2 linked regions of the Acaryochloris sp. CCMEE 5410 genome follow. The protein of the gene in region 2 binds, or shares a complex with, the protein of the main gene of each other region. Links are inferred from orthologs where the notes say so. Each region holds a gene or a part of one and is shown on either strand. Other genes may lie near its edges.

Region 1 (3,168 bases), on a different replicon or contig from region 2:
CTGAATAATGCGAGTGTGGCCTTCGAACAAGGTGAACTCGATCAGTGGATCGAAGCAATTGCCACATTTTTGACATTTGCCTTATCCACCTGCTATTTCATCGCCTTTGAAACCCTGTGGCGAGGTCAAACGCCAGGTAAAAGAATCGCTAAAATCCGAGTGGTTCGAGATACAGGACGGCCGGTGGGGCTTAGGGAAAGCAGTATTCGCAGTTTGCTCAGCAGTATTGATGTGTTTTTCTTCTTTATCGGGGTCATCCGGATTGCGGTCACCTCATCAGAAAAACGTTTAGGTGATTTGGTGGCTGGCACATTAGTCGTTCAGGATCAGCGGCAGGGGGCTGATGAGACTCAACAACCTTTTGATGTGTCGCCCGGCATATCTCAGCTGGCTGCAGAGTTGGTGGCAAATCCTCAGCTCAAAGCCATAACGCCAGATCAATTTCTGACGTTGCGAGATTTTCTGGGATATCGATCGCAGCTTGCATCACGGATGCGATCGCAAATCACCACCAAACTCGCCGACCAAATTCGGAACCTTCTGGGGCAAAACAACCAGCCCCTCGCATTAGGCTTAGATGATCTGGAATTAGTCGAAGCAACCTACTTGGCCTGTCAACAAGCCAACCAGTCCTAGGCCTTGCTAGCCTTACTTCTTGCCCTTGCCTCGTTTGACAATTTCTAACTCGGGCAGGCGAAACGTGACAATCTTGGTCCAGTTGCCTCCATCAAAAATAACGGCGGCCTGACCGTCTGCAACCCGTTGGACCTGGCCTTCAAATCCAAAATAGGTATCACCCGTATTCACAACGCGAACTGATGAACCGGGCAAAATCATGGCGCTCATTCGTTTTAGACCTTAACTGCATCACAATAGCTTTTTTATCATAGTGGACTAATTCCCCTTCGCGGGGGAGCTGCTAAAATCTGCGTTTTTTGCGATGGTTGGCCACGGATTCCACCAATCCTATGGCAATAAAGTTTGTCAGTAGGGCTGAACGACCATAACTGAGCCAAGGTAGAGGAATTCCCGTTACAGGAGCCAGGCCGATGGTCATACTAATGTTCACAAAGACTTGAAAAATAACCATCGACAGGACGCCAATGGCGATTAAAGAGCCGAAATCGTCTTCCGCATTCAAAGCCACAAAAATCAGGCGCATGCATAACAGCCAAATGGCGGCAATCAAAAGCAAACTGCCGACAAAGCCAAATTGCTCACCCGCGGCAGAAAAAATAAAATCTGTATGTTGTTCTGGGATAAAGCTCAAGCCGGTTTGAGTGCCTTGATCTAGCCCTCGTCCCCATAGCTGTCCAGAACCAATGGCAATCCGAGACTGAATGAGGTGATAGCCGCCGCCCAAAGGATCTTGCTCAGGGTCGAGAAACAGAATAATCCGCGCTTTTTGATAATCCTGGAGAAATTCCCAAGCGACTCTACCCAATGCACCAGAGCCTAAATTAATCAACAGAGCGCCAAGTCCTCCGATCATTCGAACAGGGATGCTAAGCCAACCGATAAACGCAATTGTGACTAACCAAATCGCCCAAATAATCCATAGCCAATGGGAGGTGGGAGGGATATTAAATAAAATCCCAGAAATTAAAGGAGAAAAAAGCAGCACAATCCATCCCAAATTGGCATTGGCCCAATACATCATGCCTAGGGTAATGGCCGCAAACACTAGAGATGTTCCTAGATCGGGCTGCACCAGCACTAACGCCCAGGGCACAAAAGTAATGGCTAGAATCTGGAGGACTGACGATAACTTGGTGGCGGGCCGATGGTGGAGTAGGGCCGCCAGGGAAATAATGACGCCCACTTTGGCAAATTCAGATGGCTGCACATTAAAACCGGCAACGGAGATCCACCGCTGAGCCCCCAGTTCACTGGTTCCGATGGCGATAACGGCGATCAACGATAAATTCGTCGCCGCATATATCAGCCAATGCAAACTCAACAGAATTTGATAGGGCCAAGTGGCAATGGTCATGGCAATCGCCACCCCAATCGCTCCAATCGTCCAATGCTGGAGCCAATCTGTCCAGCCTTGGGTGGCTTGGGTACTCCGAATTAAAATACCGCCAAAAACGGTTAACCCAATCGCTAACAGTAGCAACCAACGGTCGATATTATCCCAAGGCTGAATCCAGGTTCGCCATGGAAACCATTTGCGCAGAGTTTTATTGATCAGCATGGAAAATTCGGATCTTAAAGGCTGTATGAAAAGTAGTGGTCTTAGACTAACAACTTAGGTCAAAGCCGCAACCGAAACCTTTGCCGCAACCTCCGTCGCAATTTTTTGGAATGCTTGGGCAGACGCAGATGAGCCACTGAGGACAATCGGTGTTCCTTGATCCCCGCCTTCTCGGACCGGAATTTCTAGGGGCACACAGCCAATTAAAGGAACGCCTAATTCCTTCGCGATCTTTTCCCCGCCCCCAGAACCGAAAATATCGTATTGGGTTTCAGGCCGATCGGGCGGGATAAAGTAACTCATGTTTTCCACAACTCCCAATACAGGCACACCCAACTGTTGAAACATTCTCAGTCCCTTGCGGGCATCTAAGAGTGCAACAGTTTGGGGCGTACTGACAATTACCACCCCTGCCATCGGTACTGCCTGGGCTAAGGTGAGTTGGGCGTCCCCGGTGCCGGGGGGCAAATCAATAATCAGATAGTCTAAGGTCCCCCAATCTACTTGATAGAGAAATTGGCGAATAATCCCGTTCAACATGGGTCCTCGCCAAATGACGGGCTGATCTTTGTCGATCAAAAATCCCATGGAGACCAGCTTGATACCTTGTGCGATCGCAGGTTCCATCACATCCCCTTGCGCCTCTTTGCGGACCTCAACCACGGCATCTTCTAAGCCCAACATGGTGGGTACATTGGGGCCATAAATATCGGCATCAATCATGCCTACACTTGCACCGGACTGGGCTAAAGCGGCGGCAATATTGACGGCGACCGTGCTTTTACCCACCCCACCTTTACCGCTGGAAACCGCAATAATATTTTTAACTCCAGGCACGCCAGTGCGATCAGGCACACTCTTTTGCTGGGGGGTTTCTGCAGTGACTTCCACCTCTACAGACTCAATGCCTGGCAATGCTTGAACCGCTTTTTTGCAGTCATCGACAATCATCTCCTTCAAGGGGCAGGCAG
Region 2 (3,193 bases):
CGGAGAAAGATCCAGATTAAAAACAATGAGCGTCACCCCTAAGGTTTGGGCCCTTAGGGCAATTTCCTTGACTTTACCGGCTCCCACAACCGTTTGGGGATGGGGATGAGAGCGCTTTTGGTGAATTGTCTCTACCACGACTCCACCTGCACTCTCCACTAAGAGCGCCACCTCAGCCAAATTAGCCTTCATCTCTTCTGTGGAGACGGTTTGAGGAATAACGCCAACCATTAACACCTGCTCAGCTTCAGATGTCCCTGACGAGCGGGTATTGAGAGAGCGTCCAAATTCAGACTCTAAGGCTTCCACCAAATCCATCAAATTCTGTTGAGCCAATTGTTCGAGACTCAACGGGGAAGAAATGGTCCAAGGGGTGGTTGGATCAGGCACGAGATGAGCCAGGTAGGTCGACCGTACATATCCCGTGGCTCCACCACCGCGCCGCTCAAAACCAGAGCCCGTCATGGTGAGCACTGCCAACGCATCTAAGCGCTGTAAGGCCATCGCCGTTAACGCAGACTCCTTAGGAACCTCTTGTTTAAGGGTGGTGGCAACACAGCGAATGCCGCTCAAGCGATCTGCACCATATCGGGGCAGTTCTAAAGGCGGAATTTGGGTTTGCCGGGGAGACCCCACACCCACCCGAATCACCTGGCCACGACGGTTGAGATAGGTGCTGATGGGCTGATGAATATCCGTACTGATGGCAGCTAATCGTTGGGCAAAGTCAGAAGTCGTGATGCGATCACTCGGAAGTCGCTGATGGTAGAGTCGCCGCAGCTGCTTGATTTGATTAGACTTTAAGCCTTTGAGATTACCGTAAATCGTTTCGATAAGTCTTACCTGCCTTGCCAAAGCAAGACGACATCATTGCCCCTCAATTGTAGAGTTACCCAAAAAAAACTGGCAATGGTCGTCAACGATCCTTAATGAGGGCTATTTCTTCTGAGCCTTAAAGTAGGCTTCCAAGACTTTTAAGGCAATGGGGCCTGCCGTAGATCCCCCACCCCCGCCCGTATTTTCACCAAAGGCCACCACTACAATTTCCGGGTTATTAAAGGGAGCATAGGCCCCAAACCAAGTATGGGATGAACGAGGGGGGTCTTCAGCCGTCCCGCTTTTGCCCGCTGCCGGGGGAATACTAGGCACATTTAACGCCTGACCTGTACCGCTGGTGACCACCGCTCGTAAACCCGAACGAATCGTATTTAAGGTCTTGGGTTTTAAATTCAGGGAGGTCCGCCCTTGGTCATCGGGCTGATCGGACTGGAATAGGTGAGGGGTGACTTTATACCCCCCATTGGCAATGGCAGCAAAAATGAGGGAGACTTGGAGGGGACTGAGTTGTACTGCCCCCTGCCCGATAGAAACCATAACGGTGTCAGCAGGATACCAGGCGTCTTTAAACACCTCTTTTTTCCAAGCTGGATCAGGAATAAACCCAGAAGATTCTCCGGGGATATCAATGCCCGTTCTCTCCCCAACCCCTAAACGCTTAGCCCACTCAATTAGAATTTTGGGACTGGTCCCCACGCCCACACGGCCAAAAAAGGTATTGCTACTCCACTGCAAGGCCGTTTGAAAACCAATCACGCCAAAGCCTGCCCCATTCCAATCCCCCACACCATGCACTGATGCTGAGGTGGCTACCAGGGCGTTGGGAGAATATTTGCCGGATTCAATTCCTGCGATCGCAGTGGCGATCTTGAAAGTACTCGCCGGTGGAAAAGCCTGCATGGCCCGATTAACAAAGGGGAATTTGCGATTCTGTAACTCTTGCCATTGCTTTTCTGTGACGCGCTTGGCAAACCAGTTGGGGTTAAATCCTGGATAGCTGGCCATGGCAATAATAGCGCCGTTCTTAGGATTGATGGCAACCACCGCCCCTTGCCGTTTGCCTAACGCCTTTTCGGCTGCCTTTTGCACCTCTAAATCGAGGGTGAGTTTGACATCCTCGCCAGCGATGGGCAATTTTTGGCCCAAGATTTGCACAATCCGGCCTGCACCATCCACCTCAATTTGGTTCCCTCCCCACGTGCCCCGTAACTTTTGTTCATAGGAGGCTTCAATCCCTAATTGGCCAACCACATCTCCTAGGCGATAGGGTTTGTCTTGTTTACGGGCTAACTCTTCTTCACTAATTTCGCCGATATAGCCAATCACTTGAGAAGCGAGTTCACCATGGGGGTAATAGCGAATAGCCTCCTTATCAATTTCGACACCTACAATGTCGCTCATCCGTTCCGACAGCGCCACCACTTGGGGAAAGGTCAACCCTTGAGCCACACGGACTAGAGAGGTTGAGTTATGTCCTTCAACCTCTACTCTTTCCTGAATTTCTGCTTCAGGAATTTTAAGAATCGAAGACAGGACATCCACCGTTTGGGACCACTTTTCGTCTTTTTGAGCAATGGGCCAAACAAAAACGGAATAGGTATAGGTGCTGTTCGCCAGAATCCGGCCTTTACGATCTAGGATTTTGCCCCGTTCAGGCCGTTTTGGAATTAAACGAACTCGATTCTCTTCGGCTCTCTGAAGATTCAGTGCCCCTTCAGTAATCTGCAAAAAACTGAGGCGCGGAACAATCGCTCCAAACAATAAAAGGCTGATAAAGCCACCAAAAACAAACTTTCGAGGGCCGGATCCGACACTGCGTTGAGAACGCTGACGTCGTGGTAAAGAAAATGATTGATTAGAAAGGGACATTGATCCTATTGGATAGGGCACACTCGCATAATCCGCATGACATCGGTAGGAAGCGCCTAATCTTCAAAAAAAGCTCTAGCTAAGGCTACCGCGATATTCTAGCCCATTACATCCCAGAAGCGTACAGCAGCTCTTTCCGTGAACATGCTATTTTCTATCCTAAGTGTTAAGCTTACGAACACCCAAGCAGGGATCCATTGTGTATATCTACTCACCCGTAGATAAGGTATTCCGTCTTTGGGGATCGTACAGCCATGGTGTGGAGTGTATTGTCCAATGTCTGTTACTTCTCAATCTAAGCAGAAAAGTGTTATCAAAAGCGATCGCACGGTTCAACCTGCCAAACTAGCGCGCAAAGTTGTGGCAGCCGCAAAAGATGTGAACTTATTCGGAACGGATGGGATTCGAGGCCATGTCGGTCAACATCTCACCCCTCAATTAGCGCTGCAAGTAGGCTTTTGTGCAGGACTTGAGTTGGGACAAGATT

Evidence for each region.
Region 1: the proteins of mrdA (region 2) and rodA are in contact, whole or in part, in a crystal structure (PDB 6PL5), measured with the Thermus thermophilus proteins. The link is inferred for Acaryochloris sp. CCMEE 5410 from one-to-one orthologs. Residues at the interface, in WP_223903432.1 of Thermus thermophilus: Arg4, Ile5, His6, Leu8, Ala9, Phe12, Ala15, Leu16, Leu19, Gly20, Arg22, Ala23, Trp24, Leu26, Gln27, Val28, Tyr31, Tyr34, Leu36, Leu43, Thr45, Asp47, Lys156, Gln157, Gly158, Ser160, Val184, Leu201, Glu202; in WP_223903423.1 of Thermus thermophilus: Phe161, Val165, Phe168, Val169, Leu172, Pro198, Tyr199, Glu202, Tyr211, Arg212, Asp213, Gln220, Val221, Gln223, Ser224, Ile226, Ala227, Ile228, Gly229, Ser230, Gly266, Phe267, Val270, Leu274, Tyr277, Gly278, Leu281, Phe285, Leu289, Arg297.

What each region holds. Positions count from the first base shown.
Region 1 is NZ_AFEJ02000002.1:1,318,260-1,321,427, reverse strand. Bases 59-2,905 are described here. They hold rodA (rod shape-determining protein RodA), read right to left. Parts: upstream 2,198-2,905; coding sequence 920-2,197; downstream 59-919. Other genes in these bases: ON05_RS26905 (Mrp/NBP35 family ATP-binding protein), read right to left, coding at 2,252-2,905; ON05_RS26915 (NAD(P)H dehydrogenase subunit NdhS), read right to left, coding at 649-837; ON05_RS26920 (RDD family protein), read left to right, coding at 59-636. Outside these bases: more of ON05_RS26920, read left to right, coding at 1-58; more of ON05_RS26905, read right to left, coding at 2,906-3,168. UniProt on the Escherichia coli protein: Peptidoglycan polymerase that is essential for cell wall elongation. Also required for the maintenance of the rod cell shape. Functions probably in conjunction with the penicillin-binding protein 2 (mrdA).
Region 2 is NZ_AFEJ02000001.1:4,093,721-4,096,913, reverse strand. What follows is about bases 322-3,193. They hold mrdA (penicillin-binding protein 2), read right to left. Parts: upstream 2,707-3,193; coding sequence 937-2,706; downstream 322-936. Other genes in these bases: glmM (phosphoglucosamine mutase), read left to right, coding at 2,983-3,193; hflX (GTPase HflX), read right to left, coding at 322-855. Outside these bases: more of hflX, read right to left, coding at 1-321. UniProt on the Escherichia coli protein: Catalyzes cross-linking of the peptidoglycan cell wall. Responsible for the determination of the rod shape of the cell. Is probably required for lateral peptidoglycan synthesis and maintenance of the correct diameter during lateral and centripetal growth.